Regions from separate parts of the Bacillus sp. GW823-FHT06A10 genome, predicted to be linked through region 3. Evidence: riboswitches for the same ligand, from Rfam matches in the RefSeq annotation. Region 3 holds a riboswitch; each other region holds the start of a gene.
The links. Region 3 has a riboswitch for S-adenosylmethionine ahead of metI (cystathionine gamma-synthase/O-acetylhomoserine thiolyase). Riboswitches for the same ligand answer to the same signal wherever they lie in the genome.
Positions count from the first base shown of each region.

Region 1: linked by a shared signal. The riboswitch ahead of AC1Q8M_RS12660 (hypothetical protein) and the one ahead of metI (cystathionine gamma-synthase/O-acetylhomoserine thiolyase) in region 3 are both predicted to bind S-adenosylmethionine.
Region 2: linked by a shared signal. The riboswitch ahead of mtnK (S-methyl-5-thioribose kinase) and the one ahead of metI (cystathionine gamma-synthase/O-acetylhomoserine thiolyase) in region 3 are both predicted to bind S-adenosylmethionine.

Region 1 is NZ_JBXAHT010000001.1:2,481,980-2,488,761, reverse strand. Features, by position in the region: gene AC1Q8M_RS12675 (ECF transporter S component) at 1-633, shown strand, start outside; gene AC1Q8M_RS12670 (YwiC-like family protein) at 817-1,539, shown strand; gene AC1Q8M_RS12665 (hypothetical protein) at 1,572-1,763, opposite strand; SAM riboswitch class I at 1,885-1,983, shown strand; gene AC1Q8M_RS12660 (hypothetical protein) at 2,024-2,341, shown strand; gene AC1Q8M_RS12655 (SWIM zinc finger family protein) at 2,602-2,985, shown strand; gene AC1Q8M_RS12650 (NAD(P)H-dependent oxidoreductase) at 3,014-3,589, shown strand; gene AC1Q8M_RS12645 (hypothetical protein) at 3,586-3,939, shown strand; gene AC1Q8M_RS12640 (short-chain fatty acid transporter) at 3,980-5,326, opposite strand; gene AC1Q8M_RS12635 (transcriptional regulator) at 5,924-6,469, opposite strand; gene AC1Q8M_RS12630 (PLD nuclease N-terminal domain-containing protein) at 6,592-6,782, shown strand, end outside.
Region 2 is NZ_JBXAHT010000002.1:771,602-778,383, forward strand. Features, by position in the region: gene AC1Q8M_RS18910 (pyridoxal phosphate-dependent aminotransferase) at 10-1,188, opposite strand; gene AC1Q8M_RS18915 (carbon-nitrogen family hydrolase) at 1,203-2,066, shown strand; SAM riboswitch class I at 2,138-2,279, shown strand; gene mtnK (S-methyl-5-thioribose kinase) at 2,370-3,551, shown strand; gene mtnA (S-methyl-5-thioribose-1-phosphate isomerase) at 3,548-4,609, shown strand; gene AC1Q8M_RS18930 (YvrJ family protein) at 4,677-4,838, shown strand; gene AC1Q8M_RS18935 (3-hydroxybutyrate dehydrogenase) at 4,869-5,645, opposite strand; gene AC1Q8M_RS18940 (PadR family transcriptional regulator) at 5,842-6,174, shown strand; gene AC1Q8M_RS18945 (DUF1129 domain-containing protein) at 6,174-6,782, shown strand, end outside.
Region 3 is NZ_JBXAHT010000002.1:578,138-584,919, reverse strand. Features, by position in the region: gene metH (methionine synthase) at 1-750, opposite strand, end outside; gene AC1Q8M_RS17795 (bifunctional homocysteine S-methyltransferase/methylenetetrahydrofolate reductase) at 750-2,582, opposite strand; SAM riboswitch class I at 2,653-2,762, opposite strand; SAM riboswitch class I at 2,966-3,076, shown strand; gene metI (cystathionine gamma-synthase/O-acetylhomoserine thiolyase) at 3,171-4,283, shown strand; gene metC (cystathionine beta-lyase) at 4,280-5,443, shown strand; gene AC1Q8M_RS17780 (cysteine hydrolase family protein) at 5,613-6,125, shown strand; gene AC1Q8M_RS17775 (ArsR/SmtB family transcription factor) at 6,559-6,782, shown strand, end outside.

The sequences.
Region 1 (6,782 bases), on a different contig from region 3:
ACACTTATTATGGACGGTTATTACATGTTAAGTAGTTTGTTTTTATTAGTTGTTATTATGTTACCTTTCTATATCCGTTTTGAAAGGAAGTCGTTTGTTTCACGTGAAATTGTTCTCGTTGCTGTATTAGCGGCAATTGCAGCAGTTAGCCGCGTACCATTTTCTATTTTACCGAGTGTACAACCAACTTCTTTTGTTATTATCGTTTCTGCAATTGTGTTTGGAAGTGAAGCGGGTTTTATGATCGGTGCAACAGCAGCGATTGTGTCTAACATCTTTTTAGGGCAAGGTCCGTGGACGCCGTGGCAAATGTTTTCATGGGGTATGATTGGTTTTATAGCTGGATTATTGCGTAATACATTTTTAATGAAAAAGCTATGGGGGAGACTTCTTTACGGAGTAATTGTTGGTTTTTTATTTGGTTGGATTATGAATTTCTGGGGCCTTCTCGGTTTTATACGAGAAGCAACGTGGGAAACTGTCATTTCGTATTACATCGCAAGTTTTTACTTTGATTTAAGTCATGCGATTTCGAATGTTATTTTCTTACTACTATTTAGTACGTCTTGGATTACGATTCTCACAAGATTTAAAAAGAAATACGGTATATTAGATAAGCATAACATAGCATAGAAAAGCATACTCATATAAGGTAGGGTCGCGACTTACATATTCGTTTGCCTCTTTCATGCTTCTTACATATTGTAAGGAGCATTTTTTATTGTCAAAAAATAGTCCAATATATATCCGTTACTATATAAAATTATTTGTATAATAATAGGTGAGAACTATTTTCAAAAGGGAGGTGTATAGTTAATGAAGTTAGTTATTCCGAAGCAACATGGTGCATGGGCGATGCTTGCTATACCATTTCTATTAAGTGTCATACTTGGAAAACCTACTATATATCACATTCCATTGTTTATAGCTTGGTTCTTTATCTATTTAGCTACGTATCCATTCCTTATGTACATAAAACAAAAACGAAAAAAAGAGTATTTACATGCTTCAATTGTATATTTTATTATTGCGTTCGTATTTGGGATGATTTCTCTATTATATGAATGGCGCATTCTTTTATTCGTAATAGTCATGATTCCACTATTTATAGTAAATATGCATTATGCTCGTCAAAAAAATGAAAGGGCACTATTAAATGATATTTGTGCGATCATTGTGTTTTGTGTTGGTGGGTTAATTAGTTATTATTTTTCAATGAAACAAATCGATCATACAGCATTATTCATTGCACTTATTTCATTCTTATACTTTTTAGGAAGTACGTTTTATGTGAAAACGATGATACGTGAGAAAAATAATCCGAAGTATCGTTTTATATCTTGGGGTTATCATATTCTATTAACAATCATTGTATTTGCAATTAATCCGTGGTGCTCCCTTATTTTTATACCAAGTGTCATTCGAGCCATTATATTGTATGGCAAAAAAATTTCTATTATAAAAGTAGGGGTTTTAGAAATTGTGAATTCTGTATATTTTTTAATCATAACGGCAATAATTATGAAGTATGCCATTTGAAAAAACTTCCCACCTTATGATGGGAAGTTTTTTCAATCTTGTTCTAAAATGTGAACGGTGTAATCGCAGCGTTGAATAGCTTGTTCGATCGCATAAAGGGATTGCTCAATACGAGCGCGATTAAAATCTTTTTCAACAGTCTGTAGTGCTTCTTCTAAACAATGTTTTGCTTCTTGTAATGATTGAAAAGAATCTTGTACATATCCGCGAGCATTTTGATGCATTTCATAATCCTCCTTGCATATTCATATATGTATAGTATGAACAGTAAAGAAGAAAATATTATTTGTTATATTTGTTTGACAATTAAAATGAAATTACGTATAGTAAGAATTAAGTGAATATTTCTTATCCAGAGAGGTGGAGGGACTGGCCCGATGAAACCCAGCAACCGCGATGCAGGTGCTAATTCCAGCAGAACATATTTGTTCTGGGAGATAAGACGAAGATATATACGTAACTTCTTCTTATCGGAGAGGTTTTTTTGTTGCAAAAAAACCGATTACGAAAATTTATATTAAGAAGAAAGGGGTTGCGCATTGCTGTGACACTCGAAAAATACGTAAAACTGCGTAGTACAGTTTATGAATATATGATAGAGCAAGATAAGCCAATATCATTGTTAGATATTCAAGAACATATCGTTTCGCATCATGAAGGAAAATTCACGAAAAAGATGTTACATCAATTTTATTTATCAAGACTATTAGATGAACTGAAACTGGATGGGAAAATTACATTAGCTGATGAATATCTCTATACTGAAAAAGGGGTATTTTATAAGGCGAGAAAAGGGAGCTAAGCTCTCTTTTTTTTAAAATAACGGAGTATGTAGAGTAAAAGACTGCTTAAGCAGCCTGATACAGGGAATGGTGTTGAGTGTGTAGTGTCAAAAATTGAATGTGCCTGAAAGAGGCAATTCGTATCGGCTGCAAATGAAAAGAGACACCTTCGCCGAATAGGTGTCAGTCGTTTTGTCACGTAGACTTGCTACTTAACAGTAATTAGAATAACATGCAGGATTTTTGAAGTCAAAAGGGAATTAAAGGAAGGGGTACAATTATGTACGCTTACTTATTAAAAGATATAACGAAATGGATCCCAAAGTACATTGTAGATAAGGGATATGAATATTATGAAGATGGACATGTAGAAGATGTTGAAATACAAGATAAAAAAGTGTTTGCTTTCGTTACTGGAAATGCAGGGAATTATGAAGTAGTTATCGATCTCGAAGATTTTTCAAAAAGTAGTTGCGAATGTCCGTATGAAAATTATTGTAAACATATGGCGGCAGTTGTTTATGATATTCAAGGTGCTGGTGAGAGTGCAGTTAAAGAGAAACTGAAAGATTTAGAAAAAGAAGAGTTACTTACTGTATTAAATCGACTGTTGCAAAGTTCGAAAAACGTACAAATTGTAGAGAAGTTATTAAAGAAGGGATAACTTTAACGATAGAGGGAGTTGTTTTGTAGTGAACGTACTGATTATATACGCTCATCCTAATCCTTCAAGTTTTAACGGGGCAATTTTAGAGCATGTGCAAAAAGGGCTACAGGAAACAAATCATTCGGTTACGTTGCTTGATTTATACAAGGAACAATTTGATCCGGTACTTGTATTCAATGAAGAGAAGAAAAGACGTGATTTAATAAATGAAGAAGAGACAGCGCGGTATAGAAAATTAGTGGAAGAAGCAGATACACTTCTCTTTATATATCCGATATGGTGGTGGGGGATGCCAGCTATTTTAAAAGGTTTTATTGACCGTATTTTCGTAGCTGGATTTGCTTATAAATATGAAGGGGCTCTGCCGAAAGGATTATTGCAAGGGAAAAAAACGTGGGTTATTAATACGTTAGACTCGCCTCTATGGTACGTCGCATTGTTATATCGATCAGCAGATTGGATTATGATGAAGAGAGGTGTTTTACGTTTTTGTGGCATTCGTGATATAAAACGGTCAGTTTTTCAATCTGTGAAAACGAGTAAAGTATCAAAGCGCGAAAAATGGTTATTACAAATAGAAGAAAAGGCTCGTACATTATGAATGAAGTCGATCGTATTATAAACTGTTGTCAGTATGATAACGAACTTTTTCGGAAGTATATTACGTGTTTACTTCAATTGAAAAAATGCAGCGATACATTTCAACAAATTCAAATAGAGTTAAGAAATGATTATTTAATAAGGGGAATTTGTGAAAGAGAAGTTGATGAGGTAGTACGGGGAAGTAAAGAATATGAAATGCATTTTCTTCCTAAAGTATTACAGTGGAATTTTTTGAGGGAACATCCACACCTGATTGGAAAAATTTGCGAAGATTTTTTTGCATTTGAGTCACTACATCTTAAGGACATAGAGTGGAATACAGTTATAAATTGCATGGGAAATAAATGATTTATTATGTAAAAAAGCTAGTATAAAACTAGCTTTTCGTTTAAATAAATAAGAAGCATAGACTAATGATAAAACCTGCATATAGTAAGTTCACAACGCAAAATCCCATAATATCACGAGCACCTAAACCAGCTATCGCTAATGCTGGTAATGCCCAGAAAGGTTGAATTAAATTCGTCCAAGCATCGCCCCACGCAATGGCCATTGCAGTTTTTGCAGCAGGTACACCAAGTTCAGCGCCAGCTGGAATCATAATTGGTGCTTGCACGGCCCATTGACCGCCACCAGATGGAACGAAAATATTAACGATGCCAGCACTTAAAAATGTAAAGAGCGGAAAAGTCGTTTCATTTGAAATGCTAATAAAGAAATTAGAAATAGCTCCTCCAAGTGAAAGTCCTTCACTATTTACTCCAATCATCATGCCCATAATTCCTGCGTAAAACGGAAATTGAAGTAAAATGCCAGAAGCACTTTTCGTAGAGTCTGAAAAAGCGCGAATATACTGAATCGGAGTACGGTGGAAAATAAGACCGGCAATTAATAACATAAAAATCACGATATCGAGAGTAAGGTTAAAACCTTTCGTATAAAAGTAATTGAAAATATAAATGAGACCTAACAATCCAACGCAAAGTGTAATAATAATGCTATTTTCCATCTTTTCAGCGAACGTATTATTTTCTACTTCTTGAGCAGCAGCTTCTTCATGGAACACGCTAGGATCTACAGTTATCGTATGTTTTTCATCTGGATGCATCGCTTTATTAATGAGAGGCATCGTAACGAGAAAAATAATAACTGGAACGAGAGCGTATGGTGAGAATAACGTTTCTGTTATCGGAATCGCCTCTTTAATACTTCCAGCAGTCGTTTTAATTAACGTTTCACCGCCTGTTGCTAACGTAAGAGGGATAGAGGCAGAAAGACCGGCATGCCAAATGAGAAATCCAGAGTAAGAAGAGGCAATTGCTAGTCTATAATCTAATCCGTCCAGTTGCCTTGCCACTTCTTTTGCGTATAAAACAGATACAATAATTCCAAAGCCCCAGTTTATGTATGCACCAAGTAAACTTACAATTGAAATGGCAATAATGCCTTGGCCATTCGTTTTTGGTAGTCTGGCAGCTTTCGTTAATCCTTTTTTAATAAGAGGAGCATTTGCTAAAGCAGATCCAGTCACGAGTACAAGCGCCATTTGCATAGAAAAGGCGAGGAGTCCCCAAATTCCATTACCCCAGTGATTAATCATTTCTACAGGTGTTTGGTGAGTCGCAAACATACCAAAGAAGATAACGAAAACAGTTAGTAAACATGATAAAATAAACGGTTCTGGCAAGAAGCGTTGCACTAAGGCGACGCAACCATTTGTAAAGGAACGAAACAAAATAGATCAACCTCCTTATGTATATGTATTAAAATTATTCGAGGTTGTTTGGGAGATAACCTTTAATGTAAAGAAAATTCAGATATTTATAGAGTGGTAATTTATTGATAGGTTGATATAGAGCCTTGTATCAGATTCTGCTTTTAATATACTAGAAGAAAACGGTTGGAAATGGGGTAGCACTTATAAGGATAAGTATAGAGAAAGGTTACTAGCTGGCTTCAAAGCAACTGTTGCAAAATGGTCAAAAAATAAAGTTCATCATCCCTGAAGAAACTTTATTTTCATCTATAGAAGAAATTTTCGACCAATATGAACAGACAATCTTTGTAAGGGAAGTGTTTTAAAGGAAACGATTAATTTATTATCTTTTTAATAAAGTGATAGAAAGCTTCATTAAAAAGATGAAGCTTTCTACTTATAAAAGATAACAAAAATAATACATTCATTACTACATTTGTGTGCGAATTCAAGAAAAATTAAACCACCTAGCTCCTAAAGAGAATATAGGAAGCAGATGGTTTAGATGTTTTGAGAAGTATCCTGTTTTCAGGATTTAGTTAAGATTATTGATTTGCATTTTTATATCGATTAAATTTAAGTTTCTGGAATAATTGTAATAGCAACGGTCCGAATCGGAGCCTCTATTTCGTCATCTTTACTTTGGTTATTGTAGTATTTAATCATTGATTCGTTAAGTTCGTTTTGAAATTTTTCAAAGTGTTCCTCATCTAGCTTTAATTCTACTACAGAAAAAGTAGCCTTATCTTCTTGACTGTTTTGTTCCTCTAATTTCTTAAGGTAACTTTGATATTGTGTCATAAGTGATAACTGATAATAGGAAATGTAGTTTAACTTTTCATCATCAGATAATCCTTTCCATTCACTTCCTTCAATTTTTGCATCTTCTTCATTGATTGCGTAATATTTTTCAGAAACAGATTTTACCTTTTTTTCTTTAATTACATGAACGATACCTGAATCAACCATAGTTTGTAGCTGTCTATATAGTGTTGCTTGTGGTACATTTTTAATGATTTTTACCATTTCTAATGGTGTTAACCCATCTTCTTTATTTCTCATTAACACTTGGCAAATTTTCATTCTTACCGGATGCATTAAAATTTCAACTTTATTACTCATTATATCACCTTATGTATTGTTTTTTATTCTCATTATAAATAATGAGAATAATGATTGCAATCCATCCGTTTTTATTTTATCATTATCAATAATGATAATGAGATTTAAAAGGAGTGATGACAATGAAAATACATTATGGATTGAATGATCTTAAAGACATTGATATTATGGCTTTTCTACCCATTATATTACCAGTTATTGCAGTGGGAGCACTTTTAGTTTTAATTGCATTCATTGATTTATATCGACATAGGAAAACAAGAAAAAATGTACTTGTATGGACGTTAATTATTCTTTTCGTTAATATATTGGG
Region 2 (6,782 bases), 190 kb from region 3:
TGTTGTCAATTACTTTTTGAAAAAATTTAATTTATCAATTCGATTAATGGCTTCTCGTAATCTATCTTCTGTATGCAAGAGACCAACACGGACATACCCTTCGCCATGTTCACCAAATCCAACACCAGGAGCAACTGCAACGTGTGCTTTTTCTAGTAAAATATCAGAAAATTGCTCGGATGTATAACCTTCTGGTACAGGAAGCCATGCAAAGAATGATCCGGTTGGAATGTCTACATTCCAACCAATTGAGTGACAAGCTGAAATAAGAGCGTTTCTCCGAGATTCGTAACTATTTACAAGATCTACTACACAAGACTGTGAACTTAATAGTGCTTCGCGAGCAGCATCTTGAATTGCACCAAAAATACTAACATACATATGATCTTGCAATAGGTTAATGGTTTCGATGACACTTTCATTTCCAACTGCAAAAGCAATACGCCAGCCAGCCATATTGAAAGTTTTTGATAACGTGTAAATTTCAATTCCTATATCTTTCGAACCATCTGCTTGCAAGAAACTAACAGGTTTTTGACCATCAAATCCGATAGCACCGTAAGCGAAATCGTGAACAACTAATATATTATGTTTATTAGCAAAATGAATGGTTGTATCAAAAAAATCTTTTGATGCAGTAGCACCTGTAGGGTTATTTGGATAGTTTAAAAACATTAACTTTGCCCGTTCAGCGATAGAGTCGTCAATTTTTTTATAATCCGGTAAAAAATGATTTTCTGCAATAAGCGGCATGGTTTCAAAGTGTGCCTTTGCTAAGGCAACCCCAGATAAATAATCTGGATAGCCTGGATCCGGAACGAGAATTGTATCACCAGGATTTGTAAAACAAATTGGTAATTCTACTAGTCCAGCCTTCCCACCAAACAAAATAGCAACTTCAGTTTTTGGGTTTAATTCGACGCCGTATTCACGTTTATAGAATGTAGTCACGGCTTCCTTTAAGCTTTCATGTCCGCGAAATGGCGGATATTTATGATGAATGGTCTTTTCGGCAGCATCTTGTAAAGCTTTTACGATATGCTGCGGTGTTGGTTGATCTGGATTACCTTGACCTAGATTAATAACATCGTGACCAGCTGCAACGACTTTGTTAACTTTTGCAACAAGTGAAGCGAAAAATTGTGTTGGCAATGATGTTACTATCTCAGAAGGTTGAAATAATTTCATACTTTCCACCTCTTTTGAAAGTTGTTACAATTCTAGTGACAAATGATATAATCTTTCCAGTATTTTGTAAAGAAAAAAATAAGAATGGGGCTGAAAAAATGAAAGTCGCATGTATTCAAATGGATATTGTTTTTGGAGATGTAGAAAAAAATATTGAGAATGCTAAAAATAAAATAAGCGAAGCTATGAAGGAAAGGCCAGATGTTATCGTCTTACCAGAACTATGGACAACAGGATATGATTTAACGAGACTTTCTGAAATTGCAGATAGGGATGGAGTGGAAACGAAAGAAAAGTTAATAGAATGGGCGAAGCAATATGATGTACATATTGTTGGTGGTTCTATAGCAAAGCAAACAGAGCAAGGCGTTACAAATACGATGTATGTTGTAAATAATGAAGGACAGCTAGTCAACGAATATAGTAAAGTACATTTATTTCAGCTTATGGATGAACATAAATATTTAATAGCCGGTAATGGTACGGGCGAATTTAAGCTGGATGATGTTGAATGCGCTGGAACAATTTGTTATGATATTCGTTTTCCAGAGTGGATGCGTGTCCATACTGCTAAAGGGGCAAAAGTATTATTTGTTGTAGCTGAATGGCCATTAGTTCGTTTAGCACATTGGCGTTTGCTATTGCAAGCAAGAGCAGTTGAAAATCAGTGTTATGTTGTTGCATGTAATAGAGCGGGAAAGGATCCAAATAATGTATTTGCGGGTCATTCTTTAATTGTGGACCCTTGGGGTGAAGTTGTAGTAGAGGCGAATGAAGAGGAATCAATTTTATTTGGAGAGCTTGAATTCGAGAAAATTAAAGAAGTACGTAAAGGAATTCCAGTTTTTGCGGATCGCCGTCCAGAATTATACAAATAAAATGTTGACAAGTGATTTTTATTCTTGGTATAGTCTTCAACATAAAGTTAAAAATTCAAAAAATTATACAACTCTTATCAAGAGCAGGTGGAGGGATTTGGCCCGATGAAGCCCAGCAACCGACCGTAATACCATTGTGAAATGGGGCGTTTATTACGCCAAAAGGCACGGTGCTAATTCCAGCAGAAAGTAAAACTTTCTGGCAGATAAGAGGGGAGAAGATAAACTTCAAACCTCTTTCTTAGTGGAAAGAGGTTTTTCTATGTTAGAAAAACCTCTGAATTTAAAAAGGGGGAGAAGACGATGGGATATTATTCATTAACAGAAATAACAGCTGTACAATATGCGAAAGATCATGGCTATTTTGAAGCAAAGGCAAATGTCGTTTGTCATGAAATTGGAGACGGAAACTTAAATTACGTGTTCAAATTAGATGATGGAGAGAAATCAATTATAATAAAACAAGCACTGCCTTATGCGAAAGTAGTTGGTGAAAGCTGGCCATTGTCTATAAAAAGAGCAACGATTGAAAGCAAGGCATTACAAATTTTTGCACAGTATGTACCGGATTATGTTCCAGTAGTGTACAGTCATGATGAAGAGTTAGCGATAACGGTAATAGAAGACTTATCAAGACTAACAATTACAAGAAAAGGATTAATAGACGGAGAAGAATATCCGCTTTTATCCCAGCATATCGGCCGTTTTCTAGCACATGTTTTATTTTACACTTCAGATTTTGGTTTACAGTCAGAAGAGAAGAGGGTACTAGAAGGTACCTTTGTAAATCCGGACCTTTGTAAAATTACAGAGGAATTAGTGTTTACAGATCCGTTTGGACATTATGATACAAATGATTATGAGCCAGATTTACAGCTAGTGGTTGATGAACTTTGGAGTGATAAAACTTTAAAACTAAAAGTAGCACAATATAAATATAAGTTCTTAACAAGAAAAGAAACTCTTATTCATGGTGATTTACATACTGGTAGTATTTTTTCGTCACCTTCTGAAACGAAAGTGATTGATCCAGAATTTGCGACATATGGCCCATTTGGATTTGACATAGGTCAATTTATTGCAAATCTATTACTAAATGCTTTATCTAGAGAAGAAGAAAAAAGAAGTGTACTATTTTTCCATATAGAAAAGACGTGGAGTTATTTTGTAGAAAATTTTACAAAATTATGGATTGGAGAAGGTGTAGAAGCATATACGAAAGAAAAACAATGGTTACCAATTATTTTGCAAAATATCTTTACTGATGCAGTTGGATTTGCCGGATGTGAACTGATTCGTAGAACAATTGGTTTAGCTCATGTAGCAGATTTAGATGAAATAGAAAATAAAGAAACAAGAATTCAAGCTAAGAAACAAGCGCTATCCTTAGGTAAAGAACTAATAAAATATGAATCTAAAAGTGCTGATATTCAACTGTTTCGAACATTATTTCAACAGACAGTTTCAGGGGGCGTAAAAGCGTGAGTACAATTGTTACTGTTCCGAGATCTGTAAGCTGGAAAGGTGATGCAATTGCGGTATTAAATCAAACGAAATTGCCGCATAGCACAGAATACAAAACATTGACGACTATTGAAGAGGTTTGGAAAAGTATCGTAATGTTAGAAGTACGAGGAGCGCCTGCAATTGGAATTGTAGCTGCATTTGGCTTGGCGCTTGCATCAAAAAAATATAACACTGTACATATTGAAGAATTTCAAAAGAAGTTTAATAGAGATTGTAATTATTTAGGAACGTCACGCCCGACAGCAGTAAATTTATTTTGGGCAATTGATCGTATGAGAGAATCTATTCGAGAGATTACTACAATAAAAGAAGCACAAAAAACATTAGAAGAAGAAGCGCTTCGCATTCAGCAGGAAGATGAAGAGGTGTGCCGAAATATTGGGGAATATGCGTTAACATGTTTTAAAGATGGCGATAATATTTTAACAATCTGTAACGCTGGAAGTATCGCAACTGCCAGATATGGAACTGCATTAGCTCCCTTTTATATTGGAAAAGAGAAAGGTGTGCGTCTACATGTATATGCGTGTGAAACGAGACCAGTTTTACAAGGTGGTCGCTTAACGACCTGGGAATTGAAGCAAGCAAATATTGATGTGACCCTTATTACAGATAATACTGCAGCTCATGCTATTCAAACGAAAGAAATAAATGCAATTATTGTAGGGGCGGATCGAATTGTCGCAAATGGAGATACGGCAAATAAAATAGGGACAATGAATTTAGCTATTTTAGCAAAGCACTTTGATATCCCATTTTATGTTGCTGCGCCACTGTCAACATTTGATGTTACGAAAGAAACTGGAGCCGAAATAATTATTGAAGAAAGAGATGAAACAGAAGTTACGAAAATCTTTGGAAAACAAGTAGCACCAATTGGAACGAATGTTTATAACCCTGCATTTGACGTAACACCGAACGAATTAATTACAGGAATTATTACTGAGAAAGGTATTATAAGCGGGGATTATAAACGAGAAATTGCATCATTATTTGAAAAACAGGCTAATACATAATAGCTTGTTTTTTTATGCCTAAATGCATTGTTTTCTCTTACTTATATAATGAAAGGAGGAGAAGAGGATGGAAGAGTGGATCAAGATGATAGGTAATGTAGGGTTTCCAATTGTTGTAACATTATATTTACTCCACCGTATTGAAAGTAAATTAGAGGGGGTAATTGTTGCAATTGAGAAGCTCCCGCGGCAATTACTAAAGTACGAAGATCCTCGCAATAAAAAATAAAGTTTGCTCTTCTTGAGCAAACTTTATTTTTTATTGAGCAGTATAGCCACCATCGATAACGACAGCTTGACCAGTAATACCTTTAGCTTTTTCACTCGCTAAAAACATAGCATAATCAGCGATTTCTTGTACTTGTAATAAGCGCTTTTGTGGGACGAGTGGATAAATAACATCTTCTAAAACATTTTCAAGTGGTACATTTCGTGTAGTAGCTAAGTCTTGTAGTTGATTACGTACAAGAGGGGTATCGACATAACCAGGGCAAAGGGCATTAACAGTAATACCATGCGTAGCACCTTCTAAAGCGGCAACTTTTGTTAATCCAATTACGCCATGTTTTGCACTATTGTAGGCAGCTTTTCCAGCAAACCCGACAAGGCCGTTAATAGAAGCGACATTAATAATACGACCATATTTTTGTTGTTTCATAATCGGAAAGGCATGCTTAATTGCGATAAACGGAGCAATTTGCATAATTTGAATTAGTAGCTCAAACTTTTCCGTTGGAAAGTCTTCAATGGGTGAAACGTGTTGCATTCCTGCGTTGTTAATTAATATATCTAATGAACCGAAATGACTAACTGTTTGAGAAATTGATGCTGTAATTTCCTCTTCAGATGTAACGTCACATTTTAAACCGATAGCTTGAAAACCTTCACTTTGTAATTGCTCAGCAGCTTCTTTCGCACGTTCTTCAAGACGATCAGTAATCACAACTTTTGCACCTTCTTTTGCAAAAGCACTTCCCATTTCATATCCAATACCACTCGCAGCACCTGTTAAAAAGACAACTCGATTTGTAACCATGATGAAAAACATCCCTTCATAATAAAGTTTTCATAGTGCTCTATTTAGAGAGGTTATAATGAAAATCCTGCAAACATTTGGAAAAAATATCGTTAGCTATCTTGTTTTGCAAAATAGTCTTTGCTATACTATTTTGTAAAGCAAGATACTTACGTTTATCTATCTTGTAAAACAAGATAGTAGGAGGATTTGAATTATGTCGACAAGTCAAATGCTGAAAGGGATCTTAGAAGGATGCTTACTTGCTATTATTTCTGAAGGCGAAATATACGGTTATGAAATGAGTGAGAAGCTAGCAAAGTATGGTTTTACAATGGCGAGTGAGGGAAGTATTTATCCGTTATTAATACGAATGCAAAAAGAAGGACTAATAACAAGCGTAATGAAGGAATCTCCATCTGGTCCAAAGAGAAAATATTACACATTAACAGAAAAAGGCGAGGAAGCACTTGATGAATTTATGGATCGCTGGGAAGCGATGCAAAGTAGTGTAGAACGTCTACTTGAAGGGAAGGGAAGGAGAAAATAATGTTATCAAGTGAAGCACGAAAGTTTTTGTTAGATATGAGATTATTTTTGACGGCAAAGAGTGTGAAAGAAAGTGATATTGAAAACTTTTTAGAAGACGCAGAACTTCATTTAATAGAAGGTGAGAGTGAGGGGAAGAGTGTAGAAGATATTTTCGGAAGCTCACCGAAAGAATATGCAAATGAACTTGTAAAAGTGATGGAAAGAGATAGACAGGAAACGTGGAAGCAAATTGGTTTTACAGTAATGAATATCGTATCTTTTTGGATTATTGCTTCTATCTTAATAGTGAATAATGGAATGTTACAGATTTCACTTATTCAGTGTATCGGTTACAGTTTTTCATTGATTTTAGTTGTTATAGGTCCTAATTTTCTACTTCGCAAAATGACCTTCGTCACAAGCTTTACAAAAACATGGTTTTCCATGTGGTCTTTAGTTATGATTGCTCCATTGTTTTTATTAGGAGCTGTTACGATATTAGATGTGATATATCCTACAAAAATGCTCACATTCACCGAAGTCCAAAGTTATATAGTAGCTGGTGGGATTTTTATGATAACAGTAGCTATAAATATATATTTTGAAGGATGGTTTAAAAACTTATAT
Region 3 (6,782 bases):
TGCATTTGGATAACAAGAAATGTAACACTCCGATAAATCAGATAGTGAACGAATATGGTCCCTCATAAACTCCGGACCAGTCGCACAATTTAACCCAACAGATAATGGTTTCATATGTTCTACTGATAAATAAAAAGCTTCAATTGTTTGCCCAGCCAGAGTCGTTCCCATTGGCTCAATCGTTCCTGAAATCATAATAGGAACCGTTTTTTTCAGTTCTTCAAAAGCAGCTTGAATTCCAATATAAGCTGCTTTCACGTTACGCATATCTTGACTCGTCTCAACGAGTAATACATCAACTTCTCCTTTTAATAATCCTCGTGCCTGCCTTGTATAAGCCTCAATCAATTCTTCAAAAGTCACACCACCAGTAACACTAATTGCTTTCGTTGTTGGTCCCATCGCTCCCGCAACATATACTTCCTTACCGCTTTCTTTAACAGCTTGCTTCGCCAAAAGTGCTGCCTTTTCATTTAGTTCTTCATCTAAATGAGACAGCTCATAATCACTTAGTACAATATTCGTTGCCCCAAATGTATTTGTTTCAATAATATCCGCTCCAGCTTCAATATAAGCTTTATGAATCTTTAAAATAACGTCTGGTCTTGTTTCTACTAAATATTCATTACAGCCCTCGTACTCTTCTCCTCCGAAATCTTCAGCAGTTAAATCCTCTTGCTGAATCATTGTTCCCATTGCACCATCTAATATTAAAATGCTATTTTGTAATTTTTCTTCTATACACTTCATCAATTAATACCTTCTTTCACTTCTTGCTTTTCTCTTACATATTTAACAAGATGTTCTGTAATTTCATATTTTAAAAATGGTGTAATAAGATAAATACCATTAAAATATTTCATCGCTGCGTCGATCAATTCTTGCGAAATGCGAATCCCTTCCTCAATTGCCGCCTCTTTCGTTTCGTGTCCATCCATTCTCTCTCTTATTTCTTCTGGAAGAGTAATACCCGGTACCTCAAAATGAAGAAAATCTGCATTCCGCTTACTTACTAACGGCATAATTCCAATAAAAATAGATTGTTCCAAATGCTTTGTCGCTTCATACACTTCTTCAATTAACGCGATATCGTAAATTGGCTGAGTTAAAAAATATTCCGCTCCAGCATCTATTTTTCGTTCCATTCGCTTAACCGCTGCTTTTAAGTGCCTCACGTGAGGATTAAATGCGCCGCCTACAGAAAACCTTGTCGCCGGTCCAATTGATTTCCCTAAAATTGAACGTCCATCGTTCATTTCTTTAATCATTTTAATGAGCTCAATAGAGGACAAATCGTATACAGAAGTTGCACCAGGAAAATCACCAACGCGCGCTGGATCACCAGTTAAAGCTAACACTTCTTCCATCCCTAACGCCGATAAACCTAACAAATGAGATTGTAGTCCAATGACGTTATGATCCCTACACGTTAAATGTGTCAATACCGGGATATCATGCTTCGTTAATAACGCACCCATTGCCATATTAGAAATACGAGGCGATGCTAATGAATTATCTGCTAGAGTAATAGCATCTGCTCCCGCTCTTTTTAAAGCTCTTGCTCCTTCAAAAAACCGCTGTGTATCTAACGTTTTCGGTGGATCTAATTCCACTACAACTGTCGTTTGTTTTTTCGCTTTCTCTGCTAGAGTGACGTGAGCCTTCGAACGTTTCTCATGCGTATGAACAACTTTCGGCCTTTGAATGGTGTCTTTTTCTATTACAGGTGTAACATTCGCAACAGCGTGCTTCATACTTTGAATATGTTCTGGAGTCGTACCACAACAACCACCTAATAACCGAATACCTTGCTCAATAAATCTCGGCGTCATCGCCTCAAAATAAGCTGGGCTTCCCTCATATACGTAACGTCCCTCCACATAATTCGGGAGACCTGCATTTGGGTATGCTGATAAATAGCCATTTTGCGGAATCGATATCATTTTGAAAGCCTCCGTCATATGAAGCGGCCCTAGTTGACAATTTAATCCAACAACATTTGCACCGTAATCTATAATTTGCTTTAATATTTCATTAACATCATTTCCATTTTGAGTCGTACCTGCTTCATGTAACGCTAATTGAGCAACAATTGGAATGTTCGTTTGCTTACGCAATACTTTAACAGCATGAAGTAATTCAAATTCATCGTAAAAAGTTTCTAATAGTAATCCATCAACCTGTTCTTCTAGTAAAGCCCCTGCCTGTTCAAGTAGCATAAACTCCCTTTCCATATCAGTCGTTGTAACGGCTCCGATATGTTTCATACCACCAATTGTTCCTAAAATTGCATTTTTATCTGTAACAGATGCTTTCGCCAGTTTTACTGCCGCTCTATTAATTTCTGTAACTTGATTTTCTAAGCCGTACATACGTAATTTCGCCTCATTTGCTCCATACGTATTCGTTTGAATTACATCTGCTCCAGCAGCTACATATTGTTTATGAATCGATATAATTAAGTCTGGATCCGATACATTCAATTCTTCAAAGCTACTTTGCAAGCCATGTGAATGCAATAACGTCCCAACCGCACCATCACCTATTACAATTCCTTTTGATAATAAATCTAGTAATTTCACGAATCTCCCTCATTTCTATCAATATAAAAACCCCCTCTTCACTTTGAAGAGGGGGACATAATCGTTCCTCCTCTTATTATGCAAAACATTCGTTTTGCAGGTATTAGCACCGTTTCAAACATTTCGTTTGAAGGTTGCCGGGTTTCACAGGGCCTTTCCCTCCACCGCTCTCAATAAGAGTTGTCTTTATTATTTTATTTATGTAGCTAAAAGGAAATGCGTTCCCCTTTTAACAATGTTTGTTAATTTTTTAATAAATTTAGCATGCACAAAAGTAAAAGTCAATGACACTTGCGGAAAAATAAAAATTTTTCAAAATAAAGTTGCAATTCAATTATCTTTTGTTGTAAAGTTAAAAACATAATAAAAATTTCATACGAACATTCTTATCTAGAGAGGTAGAGGGACTGGCCCTGTGACGCCTCAGCAACCATTAACATTTTGTTAATAAGGTGCTAATTCCAGCAAATTGTGAAAGATTTGACAGATGAGAAGAAGACTCTATTCAAACCGAAAGCCTTCTTCTTAGAAGGCTTTTTTTATTTTATATTCACTTAATGTTTCAATTTAAAAAGGAGGAATTTTCACATGTCAACAATCGAAACAAAACTAGCACAAATCGGCAATCGCAGTGAAACTACAACTGGAACGGTTAATCCACCAGTTTATTTCTCAACCGCTTATCGTCATGAAGGAATTGGTAAATCTACTGGCTTTGACTATTCACGAACTGGCAATCCAACTCGAGGTCTTTTAGAACAGGCAATCGCAGACTTAGAATATGGCGAACAAGGTTATGCCTGTAGTTCAGGGATGGCGGCTGTTCTCCTCGTCCTTTCTCTATTCCGCTCTGGAGACGAACTTATTGTATCTGAAGATTTATACGGTGGAACGTATCGATTATTTTCTGAACATGAAAAAAAGTGGAATGTTCGATGTAGATACGTAAATACACAGTCTATTAAACAAATTGAGCAAGCTATCACAACTGAAACGAAGGCTATTTTCATAGAAACTCCAACTAATCCATTAATGCAAGTTACTGATATTGCTGCTGTCGCAACTGTAGCGAAAAGGCACGGACTACTTCTTATTGTAGACAACACATTCTACACACCTTATATACAGCAACCATTAACAGAAGGTGCTGACATTGTACTTCACAGCGCAACGAAATATTTAGGGGGACATAACGATGTACTAAGCGGACTTGTCATTGCAAAAGGAAAGGAACTTTGTGAAGACATCGCTCATTATCATAATGCATCAGGTGCAGTTTTAAGCCCATTTGACTCATGGTTATTAATTCGCGGTATGAAAACGTTAGCGCTTCGCATGAGACAGCATGAAGAAAATGCGAAAGCAGTTGTTGCATATTTAAATGATGAAGACGGGGTGACAGATGTATTTTATCCTGGAAGAGGCGGCATGATTTCATTTCGCCTTAAAGATGAAGCTTGGATTAATCCATTCTTACAATCTTTATCCTTAATTACATTTGCCGAAAGTCTTGGTGGTGTAGAAAGTTTAATGACTTATCCAGCAACGCAAACACATGCTGATATTCCTGAAGAAATTAGAACAGCAAACGGTGTATGTAATCGTCTTCTTCGATTCTCCGTTGGCATTGAAAATAGTAACGATTTAATTCAAGACTTAAAGCAAGCCATTAAACTTGTAAAAGAAGGTGTAAGAATATGAGTTATTCTATAGATACACTCTTACTACACAACCAATATAAACATGACTCGCAAACAGGAGCTGTGAACGTTCCTATCTATAACACATCAACTTTTCACCAGTTTGATGTAGATACGTTCGGAAAATATGACTATAGCAGGTCAGGAAATCCAACTCGTGAAGCTCTTGAAGATATCATTGCTTTATTAGAAGGTGGAACAAAGGGATTCGCCTTTGCATCAGGCATTGCAGCGATTTCCACTGCATTCCTCCTTCTTTCACAAGGTGATCACGTACTCATTTCAGAAGATGTATACGGAGGCACTTACCGAGTGATAACTGAGGTACTCTCCCGTTACGGTGTTTCACATACATTTGTTGATATGACCAATTTAGAAGAAATAAAACAAAACATGAAACCAAATACAAAGCTCTTTTATGTAGAAACACCTTCTAACCCACTTTTAAAAGTGACAGATATTCGCGAGGTTTCTAAACTCGCAAAATCTATTGGCGCTCTTACTTTTGTTGATAATACATTTTTGACACCACTATTCCAAAAACCACTTGAACTTGGAGCTGATGTCGTTCTTCATAGTGCTACAAAATTTATTGCTGGTCATAGTGATGTTACTGCCGGATTAGCAGTAGTAAAAGATGCCGAACTCGCTCAAAAGCTTGGATTTTTACAAAATGCATTCGGTGCTATTTTAGGACCTCAAGATTGTTCTCTCGTACTTCGCGGTCTAAAAACATTGCACGTACGCCTCGAGCATTCAGCTAAAAATGCCAATAAAATCGCACATTATTTACAAGAGCACGCTAAAGTACAAAATGTCTATTATCCGGGATTACAAACACATCTCGGATTTGATATTCAACAATCTCAAGCAACATCAGCTGGAGCGGTCTTATCGTTTACTTTGCAGTCAGAAGATGCACTCCGCCAATTTTTATCAAAAGTAAAATTACCTGTTTTTGCAGTTAGTTTAGGAGCTGTAGAGTCAATTCTTTCTTATCCAGCAAAAATGTCACATGCAGCACTGTCGCAAGAAGCTCGTGATGAAAGAGGAATCTCTAATTCATTACTTCGGTTATCAGTCGGTCTTGAAAATGTTAACGATTTAATATCCGATTTTGAAAATGCCCTTTCTTATGTAGAAGAACCTGTAAATGCATAGAGAAAAAGAAGATATGAGATTAGGTTTTCATATCTTCTTTTTCTGCGTTTTAGTTATATTCATTTGAATTTCTTCTTTTCTTATAGTCCATAAAAAAATAAAAGTATATCATCTATTTCTAAATAAGGGATTAATTGATATATTAAGAAATAAAAAAGGGGTAAAAATAATGGATACTTGTGCAGATATTTTAATCGTTATCGATTTACAAAATGGCGTATGTTATGGCGGAGAGCATTTATTTGATTTACAGAACTTACTAACAAAAGTAAATAAAAGAATTTCTTCATACAGAAAATCAAATAAACCAATCCTTTTTGTTCAACATTGTGATGATGATTTAGTACCCGAGAAAGAACTTTGGGCTATTCATACCGATCTTGATGTTCAAGAACAAGATTTTTTTGTAAGAAAAACACATGCAAATTCATTTTATAAAACAAACTTAAAAGAAATTTTAGATCAATTATCTGTAAATCGCATTGAATTTTGCGGTGCCCAAACAGAGTACTGTATGGATGCTACGATTAAGTTTGCCCACGGACTGGGATACGAAAACTTTATGGTACAGAAAACAACCTCTACGTTGAATAATCCTTTTATGTCCGCAAAAGAGACAATTGATTTTTACGAGAACATATGGAATCACAGATTTTTAACGTTGCTAAAAGATGAATTTTAGAATAAATGACTAATGACTTGATTATCCTAAGATTTATCAGCCGTAATCAAATATTTCATTATCACCATAAAGAAGCGAATTACATTCAGCTTCTTTTCTTTTAACCTGTTTTATATTCTATATATATCATTATAATTCCTTTGTCATATTATTTTAAAAATTTCGTATATTCATTTGAAAGAATAAGAAAATCATGATAAAATTGTGTTACAAATATATCTATATCTTTCAATTTTTAAAACGCATCGAAATTTTCACCCAAAAATGTCATTTTACAAAAACGTGCTAATTTACCTATTTTATTTACATCATGGTCTCTTTTCTTACAATTTCTTTACTTTAGGACTTTTTTTCTGCAACAACTATTTTCTTTTCTTTAAATTTTTGGTATGTATAGTATGGTATAATAGCTCACACGGAGGTGGAAAAGAACATGTTAGAAACCTTTCAAAAAGAATTAGAACTATATGAAAGTAATGCAGAATTATTAAAAGTGCTGGCTCATCCTGTTCGTTTATGTATCGTAAAAGGATTAATTGAGCGCGGTCCAAGCAACGTTTCTACAATGTACACTGGCTTAAACATGCCACAATCTACAATTTCACAGCATTTAGCAAAATTAAAAAGCGCTAAAATCGTTTCTAGTGAAAGAAAAGG